One region of the Paenibacillus sp. FSL R5-0908 genome, then DNA from elsewhere that is predicted to be linked to it. Evidence: riboswitches for the same ligand, from Rfam matches in the RefSeq annotation. Region 1 holds a riboswitch; each other region holds the start of a gene.

Region 1 (10,375 bases):
GGTTTAATTACCGTGAATGGTGCAGTCGTCAAGGATAGTGGATTTCATGTAGACCCTTATCACGATAAAATTGTGGTTGGCGGCGAGCTTGTTACCTATCGCGAATTTATTTATCTTATGATGAATAAGCCACCGAGAGTCCTCTCGGCAACAGAGGACAAGCGGGATCGGACCGTTCTGGATCTTTTAAAACAGGAATATGTACAGTTTGAACCTTTTCCTGTAGGAAGGTTAGATAAGGACACAGTAGGGCTGCTTCTGCTCACCAATGATGGAAAGCTTGCTCACGAGCTACTATCGCCACGCAAGCATGTCCCTAAGACGTATGAAGCTACAGTTGAGGGAGACGTAGATGCAGACGATGTAGCGGCTTTTGCGGCAGGTGTCGAGCTGGAAGATGGATATGTTACTTTACCTGCACAGCTAACTATATTGGGAAGAGAACGCGGCAGTAAAGTAATCTCACATATTTCGCTGATCATCACAGAAGGAAAGTTTCACCAGGTGAAGCGAATGTTCCAAGCTGTCGGCAAAAAAGTCACTTTTCTGAAACGAGTATCTATGGGAGAATTGAAGCTGGATGAAAGCCTGCCACTGGGAGCTAGTCGTGAACTTACGCTAGAGGAACTGGCACTCTTAAGTACAGAAGCATCAGAATAATAATATATAGAAAAAATGGTATATAAATTGAATTTGGAAACTTGGGATAGCAGTTGCGACTGAAACTTAACTCAAATAGCCAGGTTCAATATATATAGAAAAAGAAAGACAAGGATGGTGGGAGTATGAGATACAAACTGATTGCACTAGATGTAGATGGTACACTGTTGAATGATGATCACCACTTGAGCGCTGAGAATAAAGAAGCCATTGCTGAGGTTACGCGTCTTGGCGGGCAAATCGTGTTATGTACCGGCCGCAGTCCGCAGAACTCGATTCCTTTCATGGAGGAAATGGGATTATCTGGTTATGTGTTGGGTCATAACGGAGCTGCTACGGTTCGTGTGAAAGATCGGGAAGTGCTGCACCAATACGGTATGGATGCTCGTGGTCTTGACCCTTATATTGATTATTGTAGAAAGCATGATATTCATTATGATGTGAATACGGCTTTTGATATGTATGTAGATAATGTAGAAAACCTGACCAAAGAAGCCAATTATATGTATGAACACTTCCGTATCGTACCGGCTACACTGCCTGCATGGGAAGATTTCCGTGAACCGGTTGTTAAGTTTACTGTATTTACACAATCAGAAATCCTTGACGAAGCTGAACGTGAATGGCGTACTTGGACCCATGAGTACAATATTTTGCGCAGTGGTGAATTTTTCGTTGATTTGATGCATCCGGAAGCCTCCAAGGGCAACGCCTTGAAGAATCTGGCTGTGAAGCTGGGAATTCCGCAAGAGGAAGTTCTTTCGATCGGTAATTATTTTAATGATATTTCTATGCTTACATACGCGGGTATGGGTGTTGCGATGGATAATTCTCCGGTTGAGGTCAAAGCGGCAGCGAATGCTGTAACGGGGTCTAACAACGAGCATGGTGTGCGAGATGCGCTGGTTAAATATTGTTTATCTTAATTATGGAAAGCATAAAGCGGACTTGAGTCCGTTCTATGCTTTTTTTGTTGTGAAGGAAATAAAAGAGATACATAAACAGAATTGATTCTATTAAAAATAATCCGCCCTTAGATTAACTTCCTGTATTAAAGTTTAATTTCCTCGTTCCGGCTAGGATCGCTATATTTATAGATACCAGGGTTCAGTTCGATTTTTTCGTCGAAAGGGATATCTTTGTAGTTATCAATATTAGTTCCTGTAGATATCATGCCCTTAGGTGTAATTTCTGGCACAACTTCTTTGCCATTAATCCATAACGTAGTTTGGTTAACGCTTTTGAAGCCAGAAGATTTGGATGTTGATTCGACAATCAAATTTTCCCCCTCAGTATAGTAAGTGAATTCAATTTTTAACCCATCGACATCAAGTGAAGTGAACTGCTTTTCTTCTTTAGGTTTGTTTATAGTGATCCAATTCTTAGTAGTATCACGTTTCTCAATGACAGCATCCTTTAATATAAGTTTCATTGGAACATCGGACCAGTCGTTATACCATTCCGGAGATTCGAATTGAAATAAATGCTGGTAGCTTTCGGAATGATCTCCCTTCAAATTCCAACCCCCAGTGATTGTTTGATCACCTATAACCAACTGAGCGGTATTATAGTGGACAATTCCTTTTTTAAGAGAATCATTTTCATCTATTAGAATTTGGATATCCAAAGGGGTAACGACTAGCTGATCTAAGGTTATACCGGTCTTTTCTTGAAATTCAGGATTGTTATACAGTTTCTTAGTGTAAATCGCCTCACTTGCTTTTTGTCCATCTGCTTTAAAATCGAACTTCCACGTACCTGAAAATCGTTTCGCTTCTTCAATGTAACTAAAATGAAGACTAGCTTCCTTCCAATCTGATTCAGTTATATTGAAAACCTGTTCAATAAATAAATCCGATCCTTCGTTAGGCATGATGGTTGGAATTGCTTCATTCTCTTGACCACCAGTACTAACTACCAAATGGGGGTTACCCCGTCCTAAGTCAGATGGTGATGCAGCGACTTTGTAACGGATAATGGTTTGATTGGAAACATGTCGAACGGATTCGATTTGAATGCTTGGATATTGCTTAACTCCAGTATCGATAGTTTCCCCTGCTTTATGATTAGATTGTAAGGGAATATTCCGATCACGGTAAAAAATGAGATTCCGAGCTTCAAACCTGTAGTCCTTTTTATCATCCTTTAATGTATCAGGTGTCTCATATACTCCAATGAGTTTCTGGCTTTCAGGATCGTATTCTAAATAACCGTATACCTTTGCCTTGGCACCGGATTCACTAGTCATGAGGTTTTCCTCTGTAGCAAATCCAGTATATTGGGATAGATCAGAGTTAGTATCAAGTGATAACAGCATTTTCATTTTTTCTCCATCAGTTACAACACCGTTCAAATTCATTGTTACTCCTGAACTGGAAGTTTGAAGATTATACTGTTGACCGATGCCGTTATTTAATGCATTGCTCACACTTCGACCACCAATTTTATCCCAATTAATCGTCATACTAGCGAATACAGGAATGGCTACAAGTAAGAGGCAAGAGAAGACAATACTGATAGGAACAACCTTTTTATTAGACCTAGGAGTATTCTGGGAGGCATACAGATTTCTTTGACGTTTATATGCTTCTTGTTCTATGGCAGTCCACATCAAATCATAATCCGGTCGGGGAATATGTTTATCTTTTTCAAGATAGAGACTCATTACTATTCAGCTCCTTTAGTTGGGTTCCACCCATTCTATTTAGTATTTTAAGTCCCTTGTTCAGTCTGGATTTTACAGTTCCTTCGGGTATGCTCATAACTTTAGAGATCTCGGGTACAGTCAATTCGTTGATAAAACGAAGGACTACTACCATTCTGATTTTGTCGGGAAGCTGACTGTATAACCCTTGTAATTCTTTTTTAGTTTCTTGTCGATCCAAACGTTTTTCTACAGGGTTTGATTCCTCAGACCTGGATAGTAAATAATTACGTACTTCTTTCATCCACCCCGTCTTACGCCTTTTGATCACACTGTTGCACTCATTTGAAGCTATTCGTAAAATCCAAGATTTCAAGTTTCTTACCTTCGACTTATCCGCTAAGATAACTTTTACAAATACCTCTTGGGAAATATCCTCCGCATCTGCCTGATTTTTCATTAAGTAGTAACAAAAATAATATACTTGTTCTTTATAGAGCTCGAAAATTTCCCGGTCACTCATTTTGCTGCACCCCCTGTCTTTGCTGTTCTCATTAATAAGACTTATAAGCGTATGTAATCGTTCATTTTTCATTTTGATTGTAGTATTTCTTCTGAGTATCATAGCGAATTCGAATGGAAGATAAGTCGTTTACAGGTAATTATAACCATGATAAAATTAGCGGTGGGACATGCGTCCGTAATCTAATTAAAACTAATTGAATGTCCGCGTTAAAGGTAAAATCATCGAAAGATGATGACACAAAGCCATGGGTCTAAAGCCTTTCGACAGAAGGAAATGATCGCCAGGCCGCCATAGGGATGTCTTATGAAGCATAAAGGATTGCTCTAAGAATATGTAGTCTATTTTGAGCTCTTTTATTATTTCGACCTATACGGCGTTACATTATCACAAGGGGCCGAAAGGGGAAGTACATGAACAGTTTTTTCAAAACAATAGGTACTAGTTTGGCAGTAGGTGCTTTATTGCTGTCCGGAACGATCGGATGGATGTCTAATCCTGGAGTCGTGTCTGCAGCTACAACATCAGCAGTAACTGCGGATCAAATGATCAGCAAAGTAACAGCAGCCTCCAAAGCAATAAAGAATTTCCATCTGGATGTGACCAAAAAACAGGATATTCAAAGCGGCGGGGTGCGTGTCAGCAACACCAACACTCTGAAGCTGGATATCAGCCGTCTGCCGAATTTTGCCGCAGCAGGCACTGTCGCTAGCAGTCTTTTAGAAACATCTTACAGCTTGTATGCTAACGATAAGGAGTTTTACTATCTTGTAGATGGAAGTGAGCTTATCGATGAATCTGAAGACGATTCTTCAGGTTACGACGATGACGGGGAGCCGATCGATCCTGATGCACAGTATTGGCTTGGACTGGAGAAAACGGAATGGGAGGCCTTTTACTCTAAAGGCCAATACGATCCTGTTTCCATGCTTGATTCGGTTGAGCCGTGAAACGACGCAAGGAAAAAAGGCAACCATCGTATATACCACCATCAAAAACAGTACCAAGAAGATGGCCAAAATCATACAGGATTGCTTGCAGGAAAATAATATAGAGACAGAGGTCTGGGATGCAGATAAAAGTAGTGCCACTGATATTCTGAACAGCATAACGTCAGCGGACGCGGTCTTTATTGGCAGCTCCACTAAATACGCGGACATGATTGGGAACCTGGAGAACATTCTGAAAGAATTGCACAATATGAATCTGGAAGGTAAACTTGCTGCAGCCTTTGGCTCCTACGGCTGGAGTGGTGAAGCCATTGAAGTCATTCAGGATTATCTGAATGGAACAAACATGACGGTGCAAAGCACATCTGAGGTTATTAAAACCACGGGGATGACACATGTAGAGTTCCCTGTACGAATCAGATTTTCCCCGAAAGAGCCTGAGAAAGTTCAAAAAATTAAAAATGCGGCTGAATTTGTTTCGGATTTGCTGCTGAGTTCATTTTAGGGAGGAGGAACATAGGATGACAAAACATTACGTTATTGTTGGCGGAGGAGTAGCCGCCGTCCATGCCGCCAAAGCCATCCGTGATCAAGACGCAGAATCGGAAATTTCGATCCTAGGGGAGGAAAGTCAACTGCCCTATAACCGGATTAAGCTGACCAAAGGGCTGTTTACCGACCTGCACAGTGAGAAGGTGCTGATTAAAAAGGAAAAATGGTACCGCGATAACCGTATCTCCGTAAAAACCTCGACCCGAATCCGTTCTGTCCACCCGGACCGGCAAATAGTTGTGACAGAAGATGGGCAGAGTGTTTCTTATCATAAGCTTTTATTGTGTATGGGAGCGAAGAATCGTGCACTCTCCCTTGAGGGCTTCGCCCTGAACAATGTTCATACCCTCCGGGATATGAACGACGCGGACAGATTGAAAGAAAACCTGCAGGATGGCAGCCATGTAGCCGTAATCGGTGGGGGAGTGCAGGGAATCGAAACCGCTTGGGCGCTGCATGAAGCTGGATATCAGGTAACGGTGATCGAAGCTTTTCACCGGTTGATGGGCAGACAGCTTGATGAGAAATCCTCACAGCTCCTTAAAGAGAACCTTGAACAAGCAGGTGTGAAGGTTATTCTTCGAGCTGATGTAGCGTCTATAACAGGAACTGAGTATGTTACCGGAATTACGCTGCACGACCAATCTCATTTTTCCTGTGACCATGTAGTCTACTCTATTGGTATTGTACCGAATACGAAACTGGTAAGTGGCTCGAATATTCAAGTCCGGCAGGGCATTATCGTAAATGAACAAATGCAAACAAATGATCCGCATGTGTATGCAGCCGGAGATGTGGCTGAAATTAACGGGCATGTGGAAGGACTGTGGGGCGGAGCGATTGAGCAGGGCAGGATTGCCGGCAGTAATATGGTCGCCAATCTGACGGCGTATCGTAGAGCTGTTCCGGTTACCTTGTTTACCGCCTTTGGTATCTCTTTATTTTCGATAGGCAACGTGGATGAACAGTGTTGCGATACGGCGGTAAGCGGAGATGACAATGGGGCGTATACGCGTATCTATGTGAAAGATAACACAATGATCGGTGCGATATCCTGGCAAGGTGCAGCTGCTTCTCTGGGGTATAAAACCGCTGTTGAGTATGGCATCTCCCTTGAGGGGATCGATGTTAACGGGAGTAGCATCGAGGAGATTATGGCTGAAGTACAAACCAGGTTGAACTAAACTATTAACTTTTTAGGAGATGATAAAGATGAAAAAATACATTTGTCTACCCTGTGGTTATATCTATGATCCGGCATTAGGCGATCCCGATGAGGATGTTGTTGCAGGCACTGCATTTGAAGACTTGCCTGAAGATTGGGTCTGTCCGGTATGCGGTGAAGATACCAGTCATTTTGCGCCGGTTGAAGACAAAAAAACTTCTGTATCCTAAAGGAAAGTAGGAGTTGTACAAAAAAATGAACAACAGGGGGGACATTTATGAAGGAGTATTCTTGCCAATACGCTGCTGAACCTTGTACCCGCAAGGTGCCTATTTTTGCTGCGTTAAGCGATGACGATCTCTCCCGGATCAGCGCTATGATCAAGCATCGTAAGTTTACTAAAGGTCAACCTTTAATTCTGGAAGGGGCGCCGTCAGATACGCTGTACATTATTCAGCGAGGGCATGTTAAATTATCCAAAACAACTCCTGAGGGCAAGGAACAAATTTTGCACATCTTGACGAATGGAGACTTTTTCGGGGAACTGAGCATTTTTAACAGCGATGAGCTGAGTAACTTCAGTGCTTATGCTCTGAAAGACACTAACATTTGCATGCTGACCCGAACGGATATGGAGCAGCTGATGAGGGATAATCCGGATATTTCGCTCAGGCTACTGAAGAGTGTGACCAAAAGACTAGCCCATACGGAAAATCTGGCTCAAAGCCTGGCGACCAAAGATCCCGAAATACGAATTGCTTATATGATCATGGAACTCAGCGACAAATATGGTAAGCAGCGTGGCGCTCATATTCATATTGACCTTCCGTTGTCTCGTGAAGAGCTAGCCAGTTATGTTGGGGTCACCCGCGAAACTATTAGCAGAAAATTCTCAAGGTTTGAAGATTCAGGTCTTATTGAGCTAATCGGAAACAAGCAAATGCTCATTATAGATCCAGCCGGTTTGGAGAGTTATATGGGGTATTAAGAGGATTATGGTGTATTGACCGATCTGTATGACACCGTGGGTGCAGAACATAAGCTATATGGGGCCACACTCCGATACTTGTCGTTCCCAAAGGATTTCAGTATGATGAATACTATATAAACTTGTCCCTATGGGCTCGATTAATCGGAAGATGGCGAGGAAACCCAATGCAGAAAAGGAATAGCAGAAAATTTTTCCGTATCAGGCTAGAGGAAATGATTCAAACCTTGCGACATGAAATTCATTCGGGAAGTATAGCGATCGGCAGTTATCTTCCTTCAGAAAGTGACTTAGAGGTGCGCTTCGGACTTAGTAACGCTTCTGTGCGCAACGGGCTTAAGGTGCTGGTGGATGAAGGCTTAATTGAGAAAATTCCGCGTGTTGGCAATCGGGTAATTCCCCCTGTAGAGGAAGGCAGAACGACGATCAAGTTCGGATATGTGAACACCATCCCCAAGCTTGTAGAGATGCAAGAGCTACTGAATGAGTTCGGCAAACGCTATCCGCATATCGACGTTCAGCCGCTCGAGTTGTCTTCAGGAAACTACTCGACATCTTTGAAGGAATATTTGCAGTCGGAAATCATGGATGTCGTACTGATGAATAATAACAATTATCAGGATTTTTTGGAGCAAGGCTGTACGGAGCTGCTGGAGCCGATGGAGGAACAGCCGGACACGTATCGTTTTCTTTCCGACCCGTTCCGGTATGGTGACCGTAATCGCGTTCGCCCCTTCATTTATTCTCCAGTCGTGCTTTGTTATAATAAACAGCACTTTAAGGAAGCCGGCGTATCACCACCAGACAGTAGCTGGACCTGGGACGATTTATTCGCTAATGGTCGAAAGGTAGCTGAAGGTCATGACTGGTATGGTTTTTATTTTTATTTGCCTTCTCGTAACCGGTGGCCGTTGTTCCTGCTTCAGAGCGGTACGACGTTTGCGGCAGAACAGGATGATGAAGGCAAATTTCGGTTCAGTGGCTCAAAGCTACTCGACAGTTTAGGAACCATTCGAAAGCTGATAGGCATGAAGGATGTATTTCCAGCTGTATTGTCTGAGAGCGATGCGGATGCGGAAGCCTTGTTCTTGCAAGGCAAAGTGTCCATGATAATGACGACCTATTACTTCTTGAATCAATTGCGTCAATCCGATTTGGCATTCGATATTGCTCCATTGCCTCGGCTGCAAAATGCTGATACGCTGCTGATTATAAATGGACTGGCGGTTAACAGCAAATCACAGAACAAGGATGCATCCATGCTGCTCGTTGATTTTCTCACCTCACACGAGGCGCAACTGATCATTAGGCGTAAGACACTGAATATTGCAGCCAACCGTTTGGTGATGGATTGGGAAGGTGAGGAAGTGGGTTATCGTCCGGCCCGTTTTCAGCTTTACCGTGAGATCTTCCCTACCTATCGTCTGGTTACAGAGCTGGGTTTAAGCAACCTCCAGTTGAAAGAGATTCAACGTGATATCATGATGTTTGTTTCAGGTCTACTGGACAACGACGAGTTATGCCGCAGACTTGAGGAAATATTGAATGCGGTAAATCAGGAGACTCAGCACTCTTGAAGACTGAAAGTTTATGTGAAAATCCCGGCATAGGTTCAATTCTGAATCTGTGCTTTTTGTTATGTTAAAGTATTTGTTTGATGTACAAGAATTGACTCATATATGACTCATAATAACAATAAAAACATATTGACTATGCTTTTATTGTTATTATATGATGCAATAGAAGTCAGATATGAGTTAATACGATTTCGAATTTATTAAGGTGGTGTAGCTGCAAAGATGGAAAAGGAAGGCGTTTATTTTCACAATGTTTCGGAGCTGGTTCATAAACCCTATCAATCTGGATTGCATCTCCAACGTTTTCCGCAGCATGTGCGCAATGGCTTGTCAGAGAAAGGAAGAACCAAAGCTATACAATCGAACGGCTGCGAATTGCGGTTTGTCACCGAATCCAAGCATGTTAGGGTTACTGTCGGATCGAATGATAGTAACGGCCGCGTTGTGGTATGCAGAGGGGATTTTTTTCATTCTCAGCATTTTCTGCAGGCGGGTACGGTAACCACTCTGCACTTGGAGGAGCCGGAACGTTTTACAGAGGTATCAAGTAAGCGGCTGAATCAGTCTGGATTTTCCTCTAACGTATGGCGTTTGCATTTTGATCGTTTCGGAGCTGTTTTCTACGATGTGGATACTTTTGGTTGTGAAGTACGTGCGCCTAGACCGGATGAGCTACCTAAGCTTACGATGCTCGCCTATGGATCTTCCATCAGCCAGAGCGCGGGATCCACGCATCATTTCAATGGTTACTTACAGCAGACAGCGCGCAGACTTGGTGTGGATGTGCTAAATCTTGCGCTTAGCGGATCTTGTTATTGCGAGGACGTAGTTGCCGATCATCTGGCTGAGCGTGAGGATTGGGATTTTCTATTTCTTGAACTTGGTGTCAATATGCGTGCTGTAGTGTCTCCCGAGGAATTCAAGCGTAGAGTGTCTTACATGCTGGACCGGGTTATCAAAAGTCATCCTGACAAACCTGTCTTCGTTACTACGATTTATCCGAATCGTGCAACGTATTTTCTTGATGCAGGCCATCTTCTTCATGTCCAAGAGGGGATTTTTAACGAAGTGCTGCTTCGTTACTGTGAGAGCAATAAACATCCACAACTACATCTGCTGGATGGCGCATCAGTCATGCGCGATCTTACCTCGCTGACCTCCGATCTGATTCATCCTTCCGATTATGGACACACGCTAATGAGCGAGCATTTAGCAAAACTGTTGCGGCCCATGATCGAGCCCCTCCGAACTTCTAGTCATTCTACTGAAGTGTCCCCAATTTTATAATAGGGAGTTGATGGAAATGAAGCGTTGGA
Region 2 (10,375 bases), 2.2 Mb from region 1:
GCTCTTCCAGCGACAAAAAATACCATACGGGCTTCTGAGAGTGTACAATATCTACAAGTACGCAATCATAATTTCCAAGGAGGAATCACATTGTTGAAAGCGTTACCTTTAAACAAGCGCGGGATTCCCGCAAGCCGCATTGCTTTAGGCTGCATGGGGCTAGGCGGTGACTGGGACCATGAGCCGATTACTGCGGAGAAGGTTAAACAAGGGCATGAAGCGGTTGATGCCGCCCTTTCCATAGGCATCAACATGTTTGATCATGCAGATATCTACACTCGTGGGAAGGCGGAGAAGGTATTTGGTCAGATTTTTAAGGATCGTCCAGGACTACGTGAAGAAATCATAATTCAATCTAAATGTGGGATTAAGCTAATGGAGCCTGGAGACAGCACTAATACGTTTGATTTCTCTGGCCAACATATTCTGAACAGTGTAGATGGAATATTGTCACGACTTGGGACCGAATACATTGATATTCTTTTACTGCATAGACCCGATCCCTTAATGGATCCCGAGGAAGTAGCCTCCGCATTACATCAACTGAAAGCCGCTGGTAAGGTTCGTCATTTCGGGGTTTCCAATATGAGCGCCGCTCAGATCAAGCTGCTGCAGACTTATTGCGATGAACCTTTTATCGTAAACCAGCTGCATATGAGCTTGGCTAAGATCAGCTGGGTGGATGCTGGAATCAGTGTAAATCGTGAACCCTGGAAGGATATTATCTTTCCTGAGGGAACCCTTGAACATTGTCGAATGGAGAACATTCAGCTTCAAGCCTGGGGGCCACTCGCCCAAGGTCTATTTAGCGGGCGTTCATTAGAGGATCAACCGGAGAATATCGTCCAAACAGCAGCTATGGTTCAACAACTTGCAGATGAAAAGGGAACGACACCCGAAGCCATTGTACTAGCTTGGCTAATGACACATCCAGCTGCCATTCAGCCTGTTATTGGAACTGTGAATCCGAAGCGTATTACTGCCTGTGCCGATGCGGACAAGCTGGAGCTTAGCCGTAAGGAATGGTACGACTTGTATGTTAGTTCACGTGGTTCAAAACTTCCGTAACATATACATTTATATTCTCAACTTCATTACTCCGCTTATACCCGGCTCGCGTTTTACTGCGAGCCGGGTATTTTTTTGCCAATCCCCTAATACAAATCGTTCTTTATTGCGAATATATTTAGTAATCGAGCGATATAAGGAGTTATTTAGAGATAAATAAACATTATTGTTCTTTATAGAGTACAAATGCGTGTTATTGGCAGTTTTCTTTTTGATTTATTCCATGTATGATTCATTACAGAAGTTGTTCTTAATAAAGAACGATAATAACGAACCAAAGAAACAGACATTGAGGGGAGGTATTCCTCTGAGACCCAGATCAGCTAGGAGAAGACCTAGAAGAAACAGGAAAATTGGATTACGTATACTGCAATCAGGAATGGCTGTCTCCGTCTTATTTCTATACACCTCGCAGCAAGTTGGTGGTACCTATGGAGGCTTTGGAGCTGCTACGCAAACCACTAGCACGATTAGCTTTTGCGAAGTATTTCCGAATTCGATCAAGGCACTGCTTACAGAGTTCAAAGAGCATGTTAATCGAGCGCTCACTTTAAAAGAATCACTACAACCCTTTCCCTCATCAGCTAACCACTCGGACGTTTCAGGAATAGAAGGGATGTCGCTGGAAGAGCTTGATGTCGCTGCACAAGAGATTTCTTCGCAAATAGCGGCGCTTCAATCCCAAATAGATAGCGTTAACGAGCAACTGGCGTTTAACAGCCAAATTTGGAATCAAATCCACAATGAGCTAAGTGCAGCAGCAGCCTTACTCTTCCAGATAGGAGGATATATGACTTCTCTAGATTCCAATTGTCTAGAAATCAAGGATGAGCAATTTTTCAGAGATTTACAAAGCAGCCTGAATCAAAGCGGTGTGATCTCGGAATCCTTGAATGCTTCCTTAAATGGAGTTATTAGTTACCTAACCTCCATACACGATGTCGGTCTTCCATTCGCTTCGGTAGTTACCAGTGATGTTTATGGACAACTTGAATTACGCGAAGGAGAGTTTCCACAGCCACTGCCATTCCTGATTACCTTCACTCAACCAGACGGCGTGATCTCTAGCGACCTCACCTCCACTTATGAAGCTCTAAATACCGAATTGACTAACCTTAAAGAATCGGCAACCTCAGGTATCACTACCCTTCAAGATAAACTCCAAATGATCAGTCAGACTCGCGAGCAAAAACTAGAAGAGCTTGAAAAAGCTCGGCTAGAGGAGCAAGCAAAGAAAGAAGAAGAAGCGAAGAAAGAAGAAGAACGTTTGGCTGAGGAGAAAAAGCAACAAGAAGCCGAGGATAAAGCGAAAGCTGAGGCAACCCCTCCAACGTCAGGTGAAGCTGCTCCGGAAGCCCCAAATAAAGAACAACCGGAAGCCCCACCCACTGACCCGGTTAACCCGGAAATTGGCGAAGAGCTCACAATTCCAAAAGATGTCCCTCAGCAAGAGGTTCCACAAGAGACGGCAAAGGCGGAAGACAGTACGACTTCCCCGCCGGTAGCAACCCAAGCTCCTTCGGACCCTCAACCTGAGAAAGGTGGAGAATAAGATGCGGATTAAAAAATTTATCAATAATACCCTATCGAGCTTAATGCTTATGATCTTTATTCTGCTGGTGGCAGCCGTAGTGTTATCCAAGGCCTCCGGCGGTGAACCTGCTTTCTTCGGATATGAGATCAAAACCGTACTCTCAGGATCGATGGAACCTGGAATTCAGACTGGCTCAATTGTCGCATTAAAACCCGGAGGGGATATGAATCGTTTCAAACCAGGCGATGTCATCACCTTTAGGAATGAAGATAATCTGCTCATTACTCACCGGATTGTAGAAGCGACCGTCAATAACGCTACGGGTGAAGCTGTTTATCGCACTAAAGGCGATAACAACGACGCACCCGACATGAACCCTACCAGTTCTGCGAATGTTGTAGCTCAGTATACCGGGGTTACTGTACCCTATGTCGGTTACGCTATGAATTTCGCGGTTTCCAAAGCTGGAAGTGTAGTCCTCATGATCGTGCCTGGCTTGATGCTTCTGCTCTATGCTCTGTATACCTCTTGGAAGGCTGTAGCTGCATTAGAAAAGAAAAACGCTGCCCTACTGCCAGCCTCACCGTCCCCAACAGAAACACAGCCCTAAGTTGATTGTCCACTTCCGCTTACGAACCGGAAGATACAATATATAAATTTTATAAAAATTCAACACAAATTTGAGGAGGAATTTTATTATGGGTATCAAGAAAACATTGGGTCTTGGCGTAGCATCTGCAGCACTGGGTTTATCATTAATCGGCGGAGGAACCTTCGCATACTTTAGCGACACTGCGCAAAGCACAGCTACATTCGCAGCGGGTACACTCGATCTGAACTCTGACCCTTCTGTCATCGTTAATATTCCTAACCTGAAACCAGGTGATACTGTAACTAAATCCTTCAAATTGAAAAACGATGGTTCGCTCGATATCGGATCTATCATTCTGAATACATCGACTCAAATCACGGATGCTAAAGGAGATAACTACCTTGATTTAGCCGAGTTCATTAAAGTTAAATTCCTTAGAAATAATGACAAAGGAGTACCTATCGTCTCTCCTGAAAATGTAGTTTATGAGACTACACTTGCTGCTTTAAAAAGTCAGCATCCGGATCTCGTAAAAAATACAGGTTGGGATCAACTCTTTACCGAAGCATCCGGTATTAAAGCCGGTACTAATGACAGCTTCTCCGTCCAATTCGAATTTGTTGAAAATAACCAAGATCAAAATATTTTCCAAGGCGATAGCTTGACACTGACTTGGGATTTCGTAGCTAAACAAGGCGCGAAAAAAGACTACTAAGATCAATAAAGTAATTTAATAAAATACTCGAAGAGCAGCAGATCCTGAATCCGGCCACGGATAAGCAGATTGCTGCTCTTCTCTTTACAATAAACTTTGTCCGATTTATTGATATTTGCTATACTAATAACAAAAATTACGGAGGGGCGTCAGCATAGTGCCACAGAATATGGGCCAACGTATCCAGCAGCTCCGCCTAGACAAGGGTTTCTCCCTATCTGAGCTTGCGGACAGAGCAGATGTGGCTAAGTCGTATCTTAGCAACGTGGAGAGAAACATCCAATCCAATCCATCCATCCAGTTTATCGAAAAGATCGCTGATGCGCTTCAGGTATCCATTCATGCCCTACTCTATGGAGAACCCAATGATGCAGAGGAATCACATTTAGATTCGGAATGGTTCCGATTGGTGCAGGAAGCTATGGACTCAGGCATTAGCAAACGCGAATTCAAAGAATTTCTGGACTATCAGAAATGGAAGCTCGATCAAAAGGATTAATACTTCCTACCAATCTGGTACGATCCTCTCTTCTACTAAATCATATCGAAAAAGGACACAGCGAAGAACCGCTGTGCCCTTTTTCGATATGTAACCCCTCTAATGTATTACTGCACGATCTGCACAGTTTTCTCATGAAAGAACTGGCGGATTTCATCTGCCTTAATGCCAGCCTTCTTAGCTGCTAATAATAAATGTACCCACTCTTGATCCAGATCAATAAACTGCTGTTCTCTGTTGCTACCCTGGTTGGACTTTTCCAAAAAATCTCCCCCTAAGATTTTACGTCCCCAGGCAATCCGGCTGTCATAGTATCTCTACCTTAGACCCGCGACTTTGTGCCCCTGCCTTTCGGCAAGTTTACCTTTTACTGGACCCTTTTCACGAAAGGATCTACTTAAAAAACTATAAAATTACTATCTGCAATAACATTATACAAAAAGAAAGCGGAAAAGTGTGTCGATTCCTGGTTACTTTTTATTTTAAAAACGAAAAATAAAAGATTTTTTTTCAAAGATCTTGTCCGATTATCACGATACTCGTCCGTTACATAAAATAAATTGTACTAGCAAAATAAATATTTACTGACCTAATAGTTAAAAATAAGGATAATAGAATCATTTTAATAGGCCTTTAGAATGGGTAATGAGAAGAAACACCCTTCTTTTCATTAGAACAAGCTAACCCATACCATTTTGCGAACGTATTGGACGAAAGAATGAATTGATTACAGTGGCTGAAAGTAGCACAATAAGATGAGAAATGAAACCGCAATCATCACAGCTCCAGTAAGCGTTGACACAAAATGTCACGTATGGAGTTCATCCGTTAAGGAGGATGTATTCATGGCAGCCAAAGAGCCCTATAACGAATCCATTTGGAGTAAGTATTACGGACCCAATTTAGGCTACATTCAAGAAAGATATGAACAGTTTGTGAAAGATCCCTCCACCGTAGAAAATAATTATCGCGAGCTTTTTACAAATTCGGGACCTCCTCCCCTAACTCCAGATAGCGAACCGGCTCCTCAGCCGCGCATCTCGGGAGACACCGAATGGCTTAGAAAAGCAGTAAGAGCTTCCAAGCTAATCGCCAATATTCGTATATATGGCCATATGGCCGCTGAAATTGATCCGCTGGTACGCGATCAGAATCCCATGGCAAAATATCTTGAGCTTGAAACCTATGGGCTGACCCGCGAAGACCTGATCGCACTGCCTGCAACGCTTATATGGGAAAATGCGCCGAATGATGTGCATACCGGATGGGATGCCGTGCAACGTATGCGTCAGGCATACACCAAGACCATCGCCTATGAGTTCGGGCATGTGCATGAAGAAAAAGAACTGCAATGGCTAAATAGACAGGCAGAATCCACCAGCTCACCAGCACCCCTAAATAATACAGAACGCAAAGAGCTCCTGAACCGCCTGATTCAGGTAGAGCAATTTGAAACCTTCCTCCACAAGACTTTTGTAGGTCAGAAGCGTTTCAGTCTTGAAGGCAATGATGCTCTTGTACCGATGTTAGATGAAATCGTACGTGCTGCTGCACATGACGGTGCGGAGCATATTTTGATGGGCATGGCGCATCGCGGCCGCCTCAACGTTCTTGCACATATTTTGGGCAAACCTTATGATATCATATTTTCAGAGTTTCATCATTCTCCGAACAAGGAGCTTTTCCCTTCCGAAGGCTCTACAGGCATTAACTATGGCTGGACAGGTGATGTGAAATACCATCTCGGTGCAGACCGTGCTGTCCGTGAAGGAGAAACCGTACGCACAAGAATAACACTAGCGAATAACCCAAGTCACTTGGAATTCGTCAATCCTGTCGTGGAAGGTTTCACTCGTGCCGCACAAGAAGATCGGAGCACTGCAGGACTGCCGAAGATTGATACCAGTAAAGCTATGGCGGTGCTGATGCATGGCGATGCTGCTTTTCCAGGTGAAGGAATTGTTGCAGAAACGCTTAATATCGGCAAACTTCAAGGTTATCAAAATGGTGGGACGATCCATATCATTGTTAATAACCGAATTGGTTTTACGACTGAAAGTGAAGATTCCCGTTCTACGCATTATGCGAGTGACATCGCCAAAGGGTATGAAATCCCGATAGTCCATGTCAACGCTGATGACCCAGAGGCCTGCGTAGCAGCCGTACGTTTAGCTAGCGCATACCGCCATCAATTCAAAAAAGATTTCGTAATTGATCTCATCGGCTACCGCCGTCATGGTCACAACGAAATGGATGATCCTGAAACCACACAACCTGTTGTCTACGGTAAGGTTCGCAATCATCCGACCGTCTACAAGGTTTATGCAGAGAGACTGAAAAACGAAAAGGTTCTTACCGCCGAAGACGTACAAAAGATGAATGCTGAAGCAGAAAGTGTATTGCAGCGTGCGTACGATAATATGAAGGAAGGCAATCATAAGAAAAAAGAACCCAAAGCCTTCATTCCTCTACAAACGGACCGCGCAGCGGCAAACACTACAGCGGTATCCATCTCCAGCCTGCAGGAGATCAACCGTGAACTGTTGACGGTTCCTGCTGGATTCCAGGTTTATCCGAAGCTGGAGCGCATTTTACAACGTCGTAAAGATGCACTGAATGAAGGTGAAAAGGTCGACTGGGCACTGGCTGAAACGTTAGCCTTCGCTACCATTCTGAAAAATGGAACGCCCATCCGACTGAGCGGTCAAGATGCCCAACGCGGAACCTTCGCACATCGCCATCTGGTGCTGCACGACAGTAAAACAGGAGATTTGTTCTCCCCACTACATCAGCTAAGCGATTCCCGTGCCTCCTTTGGCGTATACAACAGTCCATTGTCAGAGGCATCAGTATTAGGCTTTGAATATGGTTATAATGTGTTTGCACCGGAAACCTTCGTAATCTGGGAAGCACAGTATGGTGATTTCGCCAACGCGGGTCAGGTTATTTTTGACCAGTTCATTGCCGCTGGACGCGCCAAATGGACACAGCGCAGCAATCTCGTCATCATGCTGCCGCATGGCTACGAAGGACAGGGACCTGAGCACTCCAGCGGTAGGCTGGAACGGTTCTTGCAGCTATCCGCTGAAGAGAACTGGACGGTCGCTAACCTGACTACCGCTTCGCAATATTTCCATCTGCTGCGGCGCCAAGCAGCGTTATGCGGGCAGGAAGATGCTAGACCGCTAGTCATTATGACGCCGAAAAGTCTCATTCGGAATACGCGCAGCACTTCTGCCGGAACCGAGCTGGCTTCAGGACAATTCAAGCCTGTATTAGCTGAATCTTTGCTTGGCCAGAAACCAAGTGAAGTTAAACGGCTCGTAGTCTGCAGCGGTAAAGTGGCTATCGACATCCAAACAGAACTGGAAGCAGCACAGGATAAGGATTGGTCGTGGCTGCATGTTCTTCGCCTAGAGCAGCTTTATCCGTTCCCGGAACAAGAGTTAAGCGAACATTTAAACTCCTTCAGCTCCCTTCAGGAAATTGTCTGGGTGCAAGAAGAGCCGAAAAATATGGGCGGCTGGAGCTATAGTGAGCCTCGGTTACGCGCCATCGCACCAAAGAATGCCGGCGTAAGATATATCGGCCGTCCGGAACGTTCCAGCCCGGCCAGTGGTTATGCAGATGTGCATAGCTTCGAACAACGTAGAATTGTAACAGAAGCCCTAAAATCAAATTCGAACGTACAAGCGGCTGTACCGTCCTCTTAAGAGGACGGTATCACAATAGCGTAAACCATTATGTTTGGGGAGGAAACGGCCTGTGTCAGAAATCTTAGTACCCGATCTGGGAGAATCCATATCCGAAGGAACCATCTACAAATGGCTGGTTAAAGAAGGCGACACGGTAGGTCAAGGCGATGTGCTCGCTGAGCTGGAAACGGATAAAGTCAATCTGGAAATTAGTGCAGAGGTGGAGGGTGTCATCTCCACCATCCTGCGTCAAGCGGGCGAGAACGTAGCCGTTGGCGAAGCCATCGGCATCATTGGAGCCGCAAGCGGCAGTACGCCGCGGACCGCTGAAAGCGAAGCCGAAGCGCCTAAAGCGGCACCGGCAGGCGGCAACGCAGTAGCAGCAGCCGCGCCTGTAGCTGCGCCCGAAGTGCCTGCAGCAGGTGGCGACAGCCACGCTGCCTTGGCATCGCCGGGCGCACGCAAGCTGGCACGGGAGCGCGGCATCGACCTCGGAGAGGTTAGCGCCCGTGATCCTATCGGCCGGATTGGCCAAGCCGATGTGTCCGGTCATGGTGCAGCAGCGCCGCAGGCCGCTGCACCGGTAGCTCCGGCGCCGCAAGGCAAGCCGGAGCCAGCGAAGCCGGCAGCGGGCAAAGCCACGCCGGACGAGGGCAAAAACGTGGAGCGCAAGCGCATGTCGCGCAGACGGCTCACGATTGCCAGCCGCTTGGTCGAAGCGCAGCAGACCGCGGCCATGCTTACCACCTTCAACGAGGTGGACATGACAGCGATCCTCGACATCCGCAAGCGCCGCAAGGATGCTTTTAAAGAGAAACATGAAGTTGGACTAGGCTTCATGTCCTTCTTCACCAAAGCTGTGATCGGTGCGCTTAAAACCTATCCACTGCTGAACGCCGAAATCGACGGTGAAGATCTGGTCGTTAAGAAATTCTACGACATCGGTATTGCTGTTGCAGCGAAAGAAGGACTTGTAGTTCCCGTAGTCCGTGATGCGGATCGGCTCAGCTTCCCGGAAATCGAGCGCCAGATTGGCGAGCTCGCTTCCAAAGCACGTGCCAATACGCTCAGCCTCTCCGAGCTGCAAGGCGGAACATTCACCATCACCAACGGTGGCGTATTCGGCTCCTTGTTATCCACACCGATTCTGAATACACCACAGGTGGGTATTCTAGGGATGCATAAGATTCAATTGCGTCCAATCGCGCTGGACGAAGAAAGAACCGTAAACCGTCCAATGATGTACATCGCCCTTTCCTATGATCACCGGATCGTTGACGGCTCTGAAGCGGTAAGCTTCCTGGTCAAAGTGAAGGAATTGCTGGAAGATCCAGAAGCACTACTGCTAGAAGGCTAACGCTGGTCAACTTTTCGACTTAAGAATATAAAGAAGGTATCCCTAGAGCTCTCGCTTTGGGGATACCTTCTTTTATATCTGGATCCAATTGCTGCCTTCCCTGCATACGATTTAACTGTATTTTATACACTTATTTATTTCTGATTCGCTCATATCCTCTTCTCTAATTGCATTCTCTACAACTAAAATCCGTAAAAACGTCTATTTCCACTAATCTAACCAGTAATAGCTGCATCAAATACAACTAAAGGGCCTATATACAGCTATTGGTGAACTTTAATTGCACATAATACAACTAACTTAGCGCATGCACCTACACACTACGAGCTACTAACTACTAACTACCAACTACCAACTTCTAACTTCTAACTTCTAACTTCTAACTTCTAACTTCTAACTTCTAACTTCTAACTTCTAACTTCTAACTTCTAACTTCTAACTTCTAACTTCTAACTTCTAACTTCTAACTTCTAACTTCTAACTTCAAAACTCTACTTCAATAGCTCCTCAGCCAGCTGTAAAAATTGCTCCTTGTTCAAAATCTTATCTCCATAGCTGGTGAGTGTATAATACGCATCCTGTCTCTCGTTATACCAATTCAGATAATCATAGCTGACTTCTTCCCTTACTACCTTGTTATAGATAACTTCTGTGCCTGCGACTGTGAGCTTATTAGCTTGATTCTCAGGCGTTTGTTCCACAAAAACCTTGCCGCCATAACAAAACCTCCCATTAGACCTGATAACTCAACTCCAGGTTTGCTTCTAATGGAAGGTTTTTTAATAAGGCTTCATTATTATAAAACTGAGGTGTAAGTTCAACGTCTACTAGATTATAAATTGTTGCAAAGGTCACTCTCTTATCATGGAAGGAGATAGAGTGATCGTAATCATCTTATCGAACGGGGTCATAAAA
Region 3 (10,375 bases), 2.0 Mb from region 1:
ATCCTCGAACATCTGCTGCTCCGGAAATTGAAATACCAATCCGACTCGGCGGCGCAGTGGCATTAGCTTAGGTGACTTCTCACCAGCCTGAATGGTTACATCAAGCACTTTTACCATACCCTCGGTTGGTTTCAGTATCCCGTTAAACAATTGCAGCAGCGTCGATTTACCTGAGCCCGTCGCCCCCGCAATACCAACCATCGAGCCAATGGGGACACTGAGATTAATGTCCCGGAGCGCCGTCAGCTTCCAGAGGCTTCGGTCAGCGTAGGTGTAACTTACTTGCTGTAATTCTATGGCCATAACGTGTCTATAAGCTCCTTTTCACTGGTCGGAACATCCACATGAATGCCCTGGTTCTGCAGCTCGCGTGCAAGGCGCCAAGGATAAGGTTCACGCAGATGGCATTTTTCCAGAAGCTCCTTGTTCCGGAACAACTCCGCCGGTGTAACATCTGCAGCCAAACTACCTCCATGCAGCGCAAGCACCCGATCCGATGCCAAAATCTCATCTGCATCATGCGTAATCATGAGGATCGTGTACTTCCCTTCTGCCCGCATATCCTGCAGAATGCCGAGAAGGTCATTTCTGCTTCCTTCATCCAACATAGAAGAGGCCTCGTCAAAAATGACGATGCCTGGTTCCATAGCAAGAATGGAAGCGATAGCAACACGCTGCTTTTGGCCTCCTGACAGCTCACCCGGATGCTTGGACAACAGATGATTTATTCCTAGTCTCGTCGTATAGGAGTGCAAACGTTCAGCCATCTCTTCGTACGGCAAACAAAGCCCTTCCAGGCCGAATAGGATATCTTCCTCTACAGTGGCTCCAATAAACTGATTATCCGGATTTTGGAACACCATTCCGATACATTGCCGAATACTGCCGATCGTTTCCTCACTAAGCAGCATGCCACTAACCACAATCTCACCAGCCCCCTTAGGCAGCAGAGCATTGAGCAGCTTGACCAACGTAGACTTCCCGCAGCCATTAGGACCAACCAAGCTGACCCATTGTCCTTGAGAGATAGATAACGTTATATTTTGAAGAATCGGATGCTCCGGATTATAGCCAAACGATACCCCATCCAGAGAGATGACTGCTTGTCCTTCTCCCTCTAAGTCTTGACCTTCGTATGATTCATTCATGTTAGTCATCCTTCCGCTGATGTGACTAATCAGTCCAAAAATTCTTCAAACAGCGATATTTTTGACAATGACGCCACCAAATAACGGACTGCATAGCCCACGGCAATTCCTGTTACTACCCCAGTGATCAGCAGCATGGGAAGATAATAAAAAATACTAAGTGATGCAAATACCATAGAAGCTGCCAGCAGCTGACCGATATTATGCGCAATCCCACCGGCTATACTAATTCCGATCAAGCTTATACTCTTACCTTTGCCACTAATCAGCATCAGCACAAACATAACAACAAAGCTAAAAAGTGAACCAAATAAACTAAACAGCAAGCTTGAGAAGGTACCTAGCAGAAATGCAGTAAGCAGTGTTTTGAGGATGACAAGCAGCAAAGCATCCCGTCCACGTAAAAAATAAATACAAGTCAAAATCATAATGTTGGCCAGCCCGAGCTTAGCACCCGGCACCAGTCCCATCCCGGATAACGGAATCTGTGCCTCTATTAAACTTAACACTACTGCCACTGCGGCGAAAATCGCAATAATCACTGTTCTTTTTAAAGCTGTTGCAGATTCACTACTGGACATAGGCATCTATATCATCCTCCCCCGACGCACTGGTGATTTCGACTAATACTCTATGCGGTAGACAGACAATCGTCTGTTTGGGCAGGGTAATAAAACCAAAACCTAGGCAAACTTTATCAGCGCAATCGGCATCGTACATTTCAATCCCGTAATCATGCACCTTCAAAATGTTATAGCCGCGTTCCGTGCGGACCTCAATGGTTTGTTCTTCTTTTGTAAGCTTTACCGTTTTAAATAACTCACCGTCCACCGTTACATTGGCTATGAGATTTTTACCGGCCCCACCTTTGTCATCATTGTCCGAAAACCATCTCGGTACGAGAAAAGCGAGCGCAGCAATCAATACGATGGAAATCAGCCACACATCTGCGCGTTTCATAAAAATCTCCCTTATTTTTTAATTAAAATCCAGACTTATTAATTATAACGGTCTACCCTCAATCCTTCAATCAATGTTGGAGTTTATTGTCAGTTTTAGAGAGCTGTTCACAAAATAGGCACGCAAAATAACCCCAGCAGACACAACCCATTCGTCTCTGGTATTTTCAGTTGTAGTTTGTAGCGTTTGCAAAAATACCCAACTTACATTTTAGCCCATTTGCACCGAGATCGCCCATCTCCTCTGGTTTACTAGCTTTTCCGGAATAATTCACAATTAACCCAATTTAAGTTACTTTCAAAATCTAAGCGCTCCTTATCGAGGTTTGTTTCTCTCTAGAATCAAATAAACCTTATCTTGGAATTGATTATTATATTTGCCTTTTAAACAATAGTGTGTTATATTTATATGGTATTTGTTTTTCGATATATTGAATATCCCCACCAAGAAGATGTCAGGCCGACTATTATACACATCGGCATTTTGGACAAAGAGGCTTTATGTTTTCTTGCAGTACTCTTCCTTTTTATGAGATTAAATTCGAAATATAGCATTCCGATTCACACTGGCGCGGTCAATGGAGCCGCAAGGGCAAAAGAGAGGTAGGGCTTTTGTCGTATTGGAAGGATTATTCTCGCCACACGGCTGCTGGAAATAACAAGGAATCAAGACACCCGTTACTCACGAACGGCGGGGGATGAATATAACGAGAAAGCATGACGGTACGTTCCTTATTCAAGGACTACGTCATGTGTGGAAAAATATAGGCGCCCGATAACCGCTACCTAGCGGATATCGGGCGCTGTCTACGTTCAGGACTTATTTTACATATCGACTTACAAAAGCTGTTACTACATCTATATACCCCGCCTTATCCGTATCATAAGACAATCCATGCCCCGCTTGCGGTACTATGAGCCTCTCTTTTGGACTCTGACATGCCTCATACAATTCATTCATCATAGCAAAAGGTACAAAGTTATCCGCATCCCCATGAATAAAAAGAATCGGAACCTTCGCTTTCCGCACTTGTTTTAATGCAGAGGCTTCACCAAAACCATACCCCGCCTTCAAGCGGGTAATTAGACTTGCACTTTGTACGAAAGGGAAACTTGGTAAGCGATACATGCGTCGTAGTTGGTAAGATAATTGTGCTTTTACTGAGGTATAAGCGCAGTCCGCAACAATAGCTTTTACCTGCGGCGGAAGATCTTCCCCTGAGGTCATTAGCACTGTAGCGCCGCCCATAGAAACACCGTGAAGCACAATTTGAGCACTGGGTCCAGTCTTTTTAATCATGTATTCAATCCATTGCAAATAATCTTTTCGTTCCGGCCAACCAAAACCAATGTAATCCCCTGCGCTATCTCCATGCCCTCTTGCATCGGGAATTAGGATGTTAAAGCCTAAGTTCTCGTAGTAGATTTTGGCGTACGCCCCCATATCCTTTGCTTTACCTGAATAACCGTGGGCTAGAATGGCTGTGCGTCCCGCAGCACGATTAGATTGGAGTAAGTAACCTCTTAGTTTAAGTCCATCTGCAGATACGATCTCAATATTCTCAAAGCTCTGGCGAGAGACCCAATCCTTCCCCTCCCCCCAAGAAGCTCCGGCAACCGGAGGATCAGCCTTCAGATTAGGATTATTACTTAGAAATACCTTTGGCGCTCGTTTAATAGCAATACCATAGAAGAAAAATCCCACATAGATTAGAATCCCTATGATGATTACAGCGCTAATAATGAACCATATCAATTCGCCTTCGCCATCCCCTCTTCATTTCTTTTGCAACAAGAGTATACCATCTACTTAGAATGCACCAAACTATCGCAATCATGACATACAAATAGAGCCGCCATCGGGACACCCCCCGAAAGCGACTCTATGTTGCTCTACCGTTTATTATTTATTCTTTTTGGAGAACTTGGTTCTCATTAATAATCCGATAAGTGCAAAACCTAAACCTGCTACATAGTAAGGTGCAGGACTTGATTCACCCGTCTTTGGCAATTCCTTCACAGGTGGCTTACCTAATGGGATCGTATCGTCTACTACGATGATTTCATCAGGTGTTGGTGTTGGTGTCACTGCCGGTACCGGACCTAATGGGATCTCATCATCATCAACAAGTACTTCTGTGCTATTCGACGGTGTTGGTGTTGGTGTTGGTGTTGGTACTGGCGCTGGTGTCGGCGAAGCTACAGGCCCAAGCGGCACAGGATCTTCTGCAAGAACTATAGTGCCAATTACGGATGATGGCGTTGGTGTCGGGAACACCGAAGTCTCTGGTGTCGACGTTGGTGTTGCCTCAGGCGTTACCGTTGGTGTTGGTGTTGGTGTTACCTCTGGCGTTACCGTCGGTGTCGGTGTTGCTTCTGGTGTTACCGTCGGTGTTGGCGTTGCTTCAGGCGTTACCGTCGGTGTCGGTGTTGCCTCAGGCGGCGTCACTGTTGGTGTCGGCGTCACTGTCGGCGTTGGCGTTGGTGTCGGCGTCGGCGTTGGTGTCACTGTTGGCGTTGGCGTCGGCGTTGGTGTTACTGTCGGTGTCGGTGTCACTGTCGGCGTTGGTGTCACTGTCGGCGTTGGTGTCGGCGTCGGTGTTGGTGTTGGTGTCACTGTCGGCGTCGGTGTTGGCGTCGGCGTCGGTGTTGGCGTTGGTGTCGGCGTTGGTGTCACTGTCGGCGTTGGTGTTGGCGTTGGTGTCACTGTTGGCGTCGGCGTTGGTGTCGGCGTCGGCGTCACTGTCGGTGTTGGTGTCGGCGTCACTGTCGGCGTCGGTGTTGGCGTCGGCGTCGGTGTCGGCGTTGGTGTCACTGTCGGCGTTGGTGTCGGCGTCGGTGTCGGTGTCGACGTTGGTGTCACTGTCGGCGTCGGTGTTGGTGTCACTGTCGGCGTTGGTGTCACTGTCGGCGTTGGTGTCACTGTCGGCGTCGGCGTTGGTGTTGGCGTCACTGTCGGCGTCGGTGTTGGTGTTGGTGTCGGCGTTGGTGTTGGTGTCACTGTCGGCGTCGGTGTCGGTGTTGGTGTCACTGTCGGCGTCGGTGTTGGTGTCGGTGTTGGTGTCACTGTCGGCGTCGGCGTCGGTGTTGGCGTTGGTGTTGGTGTCACTGTCGGCGTTGGTGTTGGTGTCACTGTCGGCGTTGGTGTCGGCGTTGGTGTCACTGTCGGCGTTGGTGTCGGCGTTGGTGTCACTGTCGGCGTGGGACATGGTGTTGGCGTCGGTGTCACTGTCGGCGTTGGCGTTGGCGTCACTGTCGGCGTCGGCGTCGGTGTTGGCGTTGGTGTTGGTGTCACTGTCGGCGTTGGTGTTGGTGTCACTGTCGGCGTTGGTGTCACTGTCGGCGTCGGTGTCGGTGTTGGTGTCGGCGTTGGTGTCACTGTTGGCGTTGGTGTCGGCGTTGGTGTCGGCGTTGGTCCAGGTTCATCACCATCGTATGGATAGTGGTGAAATTCACCACCACCAGTACCTTTGAGTGAAGCCGCCACTAAAGTACCGTTAATCTGACCATTAATAAAATCAACATGAGCATAGGGGGCAAGTATGCTTCCCATTACACCTATGCCTGCCATATCAAGATACGCAGCTTGGCTAAAGTTAAGCAAAATTTTCTTGCTGTTCAACACGTTATTAGGTAGAAATCCGAAGTTTTTCATTTTTACGTTAGAACCATCAATATTAATAATTGCAGTAGATCCTGAAGGAACATTTATTGTAATTCCGTAGGTATTAGAGACGTTATCTCCTGGAACATTAAAAACATTGACCGCAGGATCTGTACCTGTCAGGGTAAGGCTGCCATATTGGTACACTGTTGTTCCATTCGCCGGCAATGCTGCAAGTTCTGCTGATTTGTCCTTCAAAGACTGACCTACGGCTGAAAAGTCAATCGTACTCCCCTGTCTTTTTGTACCACCCTTGAGGAGCGTTACATTCCCTGAAAAATCTCCCCCGTACACGATATTCCCATAAACAGTACCTCCGTTGAAAGTAAGATTCCCTCCAACAACAAGTGTGTCAGTCAGGGAAACCTCTGCAGCGTTCAACCTATCTCCAACACTATAGTTGGTTAAGTTAACGTTACCTCCAGCAGCAAACCTTCCTTCCGTATCCGAAACTGTTGTTATATCCCCTAGAATAAACACGTTGTAGACCGCTGCAATTCCCAATGTAGAAGAACTACTAGCTCCAGCAACTCCAGCTCCCAATGAGGAAAGCCCACTACCTACCGTCAAAATCCCAGCTAATACAAGCGAGAGTAACGGTTTTATTCTTCTTTTCAAATGGCACACCTCCTAAAACTATGATTTATATTAATCAGAATAATTACCAGAAACTCTAAAGGACCTAACAACAAAAAAGACCGCCAAAAAGAAGTGGAATTCCCTTCTCATGGCAGTCGGACGGTCATTGTGCCTTTAAGACACTTTAGACTCCTGGACTTTGCGTCCCGCCCTTTCAGACGGTTTGCTATTATCATGACTATATATATGTATTACACTGCAAGTCCAGAACTGGTAGCTGAAGCATTCTATCCAATAACAGTCTATGACTTTTAATACTTTTGAATTAATAACAGTTTAGCGCCCGACACCCACAATTGTCAATCAATTCCTTTCGATAATCCCCCCGCATTAGTACCACACAAAAAAAGCGCCTAAAGGCGCTTCGCATAAGGTTTTTCATTAAATTTTAAAGTAACTGTATATAGCCCAATATGGATATCCATAAGGGAACACTCAGAATTAAACCAAAAAACAATCCACGCTGGAGGCTGCCCTCTTTTTCCATCATAATTCTCCTTTATGTGCGTCCGATATATTAATTTTTATTATTACAATTTTTAATATAATTTATTCTTCGTTATTTAGTTGTGAATTTAATCACATTGGATAAGCTGTTTAGAAATACCATTGATTATTTTTGGAATATCGGGGTAGAATACGAATATACGTTCCTATTAGAGGTGATGAGATTCATGCATAGAGCAGAAAGCAGGGACAACATGCTGGTGAAATCTTATTTATTGCTTCCGATGATTTTATCAGCTTTCGAACGGGACTCCGCCATTTTATCTACACACTTACGAACACCCGCCCCTTATCTGGAGGTGCTTGGAACAGCTGCTGCAGTAGCTACAACAGATCTAAGGGATGTTCGTGCAGAAATGAGAAGACGGGGAATCAAGGTGTATGAGCAAAACAGACTTAATACGGGAATTGAAGCCAAGTATATATGTCGTGGCTATCACGAACGAATGCTGCTGTTGAATGACATTGTTGCGGCTCAGGCTGCCATCCATATGCGCAGATACCTAGGGCTGGATATTTCATCTTTTAAGAGTTACGAAGAACAGTACCAGATTAAGTAAAGCTGTATAGAAGCCGCTGCGCTCTCTCCCCCCAATCAATTAGTGAACAAAAAAATAGGCCTTACCATGGGAGTTGGCAAGACCTGAGAGAGATATACCACAAAACACTGGGGGGTGTTTGGTGTCTCTAATATATACCTCGAACCTGAAAAAAAGCTGATAGGCACATAAAAATTACATTAAAAATATTGTTCGCCGTTCAGAAGTGATTAGAGTGCTCCCACAAGCTTAGCCGACCTTTAGCTGGAATCGGATGGCTTAATGGATGAACCCCTTCAAGCTTCCAAGCAAACCGTCCTTCGCTATAGTCGCCAAAATCATATTCGTTCCCATTGATCCATTCCCTTAAATCCACCTCTGGAGTAACCACATAACATCCCGCGAGCTGACCTGTAGCAATAATAGCTCCTGTCGGCAAATTATTCGCTGTATAGCCATGTCTCGCCAATACTGATTTGTACGGTTCCTGTTCACAAATCTTTTTGTCGATCCGCATCCCGGCATGAATGCCTAACTCGCCGCGGTAGGCTGTTCTCCATGAACGAGTTTCAAACTCTTTTTCACCAAGAGCAATTAAGGTCGCCCAAGGCTGCCGTATTGTTATACACCGCATGATAATTATCCTCTCCTACGAATGACCCTGAAACGATCACCTTAGGCTTGCATATTCAGAGTATGGTCACAGTAATTCATAAGTATAATTTATGGTCTCAAAAAATTCATGCTAGTAATCAAAATATGGGTAATTCCAAAAATAGCACATGGAACGAGGAGGAGATAGTTTTTCATCCAAAGTCCAACGAAAAAGAAATACAAAGGCGGCATGCTTGCAATTCCTAGTATCAGTAACCACGGAGCAACCACCCCATTATAATAGAGCATCCAAGAAATATAATAGGCTGCCAAAAACAAAACTGCTAGTCCAATGTAAAGGTTGCTGTTACTTCCTTCGCCTTTGTTTATCAGAACAACCATAAGAATAACCGTCAACACTCCAAACAATCCTTCTATAATATTCAATGTTTTATGGGTGGAACTGTTTCCAGTAAGCACATTATTTGCAGGAGGCACTAACATCCAGATTATATTAGGAAGTAGCTGTAAAGTGTATAATAAAAGGCCTTTCAACGAAAACTGAAATCCATATTTTATCATAATATTCCCCTCCCAAAACTTAATGTATGCTATAAGAACATTCATTTTTATTATATACAAACAAAAGTTCTAAATATCAATATTATAGACATTCACCTGTAACTCCCCCCAATTTAAACAAATAAAATAATTAAAATTGATAAAGGAGAATATAGTTTGTATACTAATCAAATAGTTAGTGTACAAACTATGTAAAGAGGGGAATTAATTTATGGACAACCCAGGACAGTTATTAATAAGAGTAAGTCTTGAAATGAAAAAAAGCTTAACAAAAAAACTTTTACTTTATAATGTAACAGCTCCTCAATGGGCCGTATTAAAAGATATATCTATTCATTTAGAAGGAACAACTCCAGCTATGATTGCAGAGCGAACTTACTCGGATCGCCCTACAATAACGGGTATACTCGAGCGACTTAAAGCAAAAGGGCTTCTGGACATTAGAGATAATCCAAATGATAAACGATCAAATCTTGTATTCATTACAGATTCGGGAATGATAATTAAGAATCAAATAGAAGTTCTTAGTGACGAAATCATGGATAACGCACTTAAAAATATTTCTGAACAAGAAATGTCCACGTTTATGAACGTGCTTAAAACGATCTATTTAAATATTAGTTAGGGAAGTGAAACTTATGATTCTAATCACAGGGGCAACCGGTAATGTAGGACGTGAAGTGGTTAACGAACTAAGGAAAAGTGAAACACCTTTTAAAATTGCCTCCCATCGAAAGGACAGTGAGTATGTTTATTTAGATTTTGAAAATGCTGATTCTTTTCGTCCAGCGTTAACAGGAGTGAAAAAATTATTTTTACTGCGCCCTCCTCATATAGCTGACTCAAAAAAATATTTCCAACCTCTCATAGATATCGCAAAGGAAGTCGGAGTTGAACACATTGTGTTTCTATCCCTATTGGGCGTAGAGAAAAACCCAATTGTTCCACACCATAAAATAGAAAAAATCATTAAAAAATCAGGAATTCCATATACTTTTTTACGCCCAAGTTTCTTCATGCAAAACTTAATTGCTCAACATGGGGAAGAGCTACGTAAAGAAAAGGAGATCTATGTACCCGCAGGAAAAGGCAAGACTAGCTTTATCGATGTTCGTGATATCGGTACTGTAACAGCTAGAGTCCTAACTGAGAATGGTCATGAAAATAAAGGTTACTCGTTAACGGGGACTGAAGCGCTAGATTACTATGAAGTAGCTGAAATTTTATCTGAAGAGCTAGGAGAAACAATCAAATATGTTAATCCATCCGTTCTTCAGTTTAGAGATAAAATGTTAACAAAAGGAATCCAAAAAGAATTTGTTACTGTTATGATTGGAATTTACTTCACAGCAAAAATTGGATTAGCCAAAAAAACCACGCCTGATTTAGAAATATTACTTGGTAAAAGACCCATTACATTCAAAGAATTTGCACATGACTATAAGTACGAATTAGTTTAATCATGGAGGTTTTTGGGCTAAACCATCAGGAAAGTTGCACCTTCTAAATATAAAAAAGGCGATGAGATTAAAGTGTTTTTTGAAGTAAGTGATGATTCATTCCCTGCACAAGTTACCGCCAAAAAAATCACCAAAATCAAGAATTGAGCAAAAGAATAGAATCTACTATAAAGAAGCGGCGTCTCCAAAAGGGGCGGCGCTTCTTTGTATAGATTTAAGGAGAAATCCATATTTATAAATTTACTCTGTGCAAAAAAGTGACCCCACCAACTTCCGGCAGGGT

The links. A riboswitch is a leader RNA that binds a small molecule or an ion and turns the genes downstream of it on or off. The one in region 1 is predicted to bind cyclic di-GMP.
Region 2: it holds a riboswitch for cyclic di-GMP, as region 1 does, so the genes downstream of both, MKZ09_RS01900 (anti-repressor SinI family protein) here and MKZ09_RS11395 (hypothetical protein) in region 1, are expected to answer to the same signal.
Region 3: it holds a riboswitch for cyclic di-GMP, as region 1 does, so the genes downstream of both, MKZ09_RS03025 (choice-of-anchor A family protein) here and MKZ09_RS11395 (hypothetical protein) in region 1, are expected to answer to the same signal.

Annotation. Positions count from the first base shown of each region.
Region 1 covers NZ_JBBOUV010000001.1:2,610,053-2,620,427, forward strand. Annotated here, with positions in the region: gene MKZ09_RS11375 (pseudouridine synthase) at 1-660, shown strand, start outside; gene MKZ09_RS11380 (Cof-type HAD-IIB family hydrolase) at 786-1,586, shown strand; gene MKZ09_RS11385 (DUF4179 domain-containing protein) at 1,712-3,325, opposite strand; gene MKZ09_RS11390 (RNA polymerase sigma factor) at 3,309-3,827, opposite strand; cyclic di-GMP riboswitch class I at 4,032-4,123, shown strand; gene MKZ09_RS11395 (hypothetical protein) at 4,373-4,777, shown strand; partial or broken gene MKZ09_RS11400 (flavodoxin domain-containing protein) at 4,767-5,282, shown strand; gene MKZ09_RS11405 (NAD(P)/FAD-dependent oxidoreductase) at 5,299-6,513, shown strand; gene rd (rubredoxin) at 6,542-6,724, shown strand; gene MKZ09_RS11415 (Crp/Fnr family transcriptional regulator) at 6,772-7,482, shown strand; gene MKZ09_RS11420 (extracellular solute-binding protein) at 7,650-9,059, shown strand; gene MKZ09_RS11425 (SGNH/GDSL hydrolase family protein) at 9,282-10,346, shown strand; gene MKZ09_RS11430 (extracellular solute-binding protein) at 10,363-10,375, shown strand, end outside.
Region 2 covers NZ_JBBOUV010000001.1:423,112-433,486, reverse strand. Annotated here, with positions in the region: gene MKZ09_RS01930 (hypothetical protein) at 1-38, shown strand, start outside; gene MKZ09_RS01925 (aldo/keto reductase) at 91-1,068, shown strand; gene MKZ09_RS01920 (hypothetical protein) at 1,448-2,620, shown strand; gene sipW (signal peptidase I SipW) at 2,622-3,212, shown strand; gene MKZ09_RS01910 (TasA family protein) at 3,301-3,909, shown strand; gene MKZ09_RS01905 (helix-turn-helix domain-containing protein) at 4,079-4,408, shown strand; gene MKZ09_RS01900 (anti-repressor SinI family protein) at 4,516-4,671, opposite strand; cyclic di-GMP riboswitch class I at 4,699-4,783, opposite strand; gene MKZ09_RS01895 (2-oxoglutarate dehydrogenase E1 component) at 5,254-8,121, shown strand; gene odhB (2-oxoglutarate dehydrogenase complex dihydrolipoyllysine-residue succinyltransferase) at 8,174-9,460, shown strand; gene MKZ09_RS01885 (hypothetical protein) at 9,952-10,161, opposite strand; gene MKZ09_RS01880 (hypothetical protein) at 10,312-10,375, opposite strand, start outside.
Region 3 covers NZ_JBBOUV010000001.1:646,730-657,104, reverse strand. Annotated here, with positions in the region: gene MKZ09_RS03050 (ATP-binding cassette domain-containing protein) at 1-303, opposite strand, end outside; gene MKZ09_RS03045 (ATP-binding cassette domain-containing protein) at 294-1,148, opposite strand; gene MKZ09_RS03040 (Gx transporter family protein) at 1,178-1,735, opposite strand; gene MKZ09_RS03035 (NusG domain II-containing protein) at 1,719-2,108, opposite strand; gene MKZ09_RS03030 (alpha/beta hydrolase) at 2,928-3,863, opposite strand; gene MKZ09_RS03025 (choice-of-anchor A family protein) at 4,011-6,389, opposite strand; cyclic di-GMP riboswitch class I at 6,498-6,588, opposite strand; gene MKZ09_RS03020 (hypothetical protein) at 7,085-7,477, shown strand; gene MKZ09_RS03015 (ASCH domain-containing protein) at 7,677-8,090, opposite strand; gene MKZ09_RS03010 (hypothetical protein) at 8,180-8,632, opposite strand; gene MKZ09_RS03005 (MarR family winged helix-turn-helix transcriptional regulator) at 8,844-9,257, shown strand; gene MKZ09_RS03000 (SDR family oxidoreductase) at 9,271-10,092, shown strand.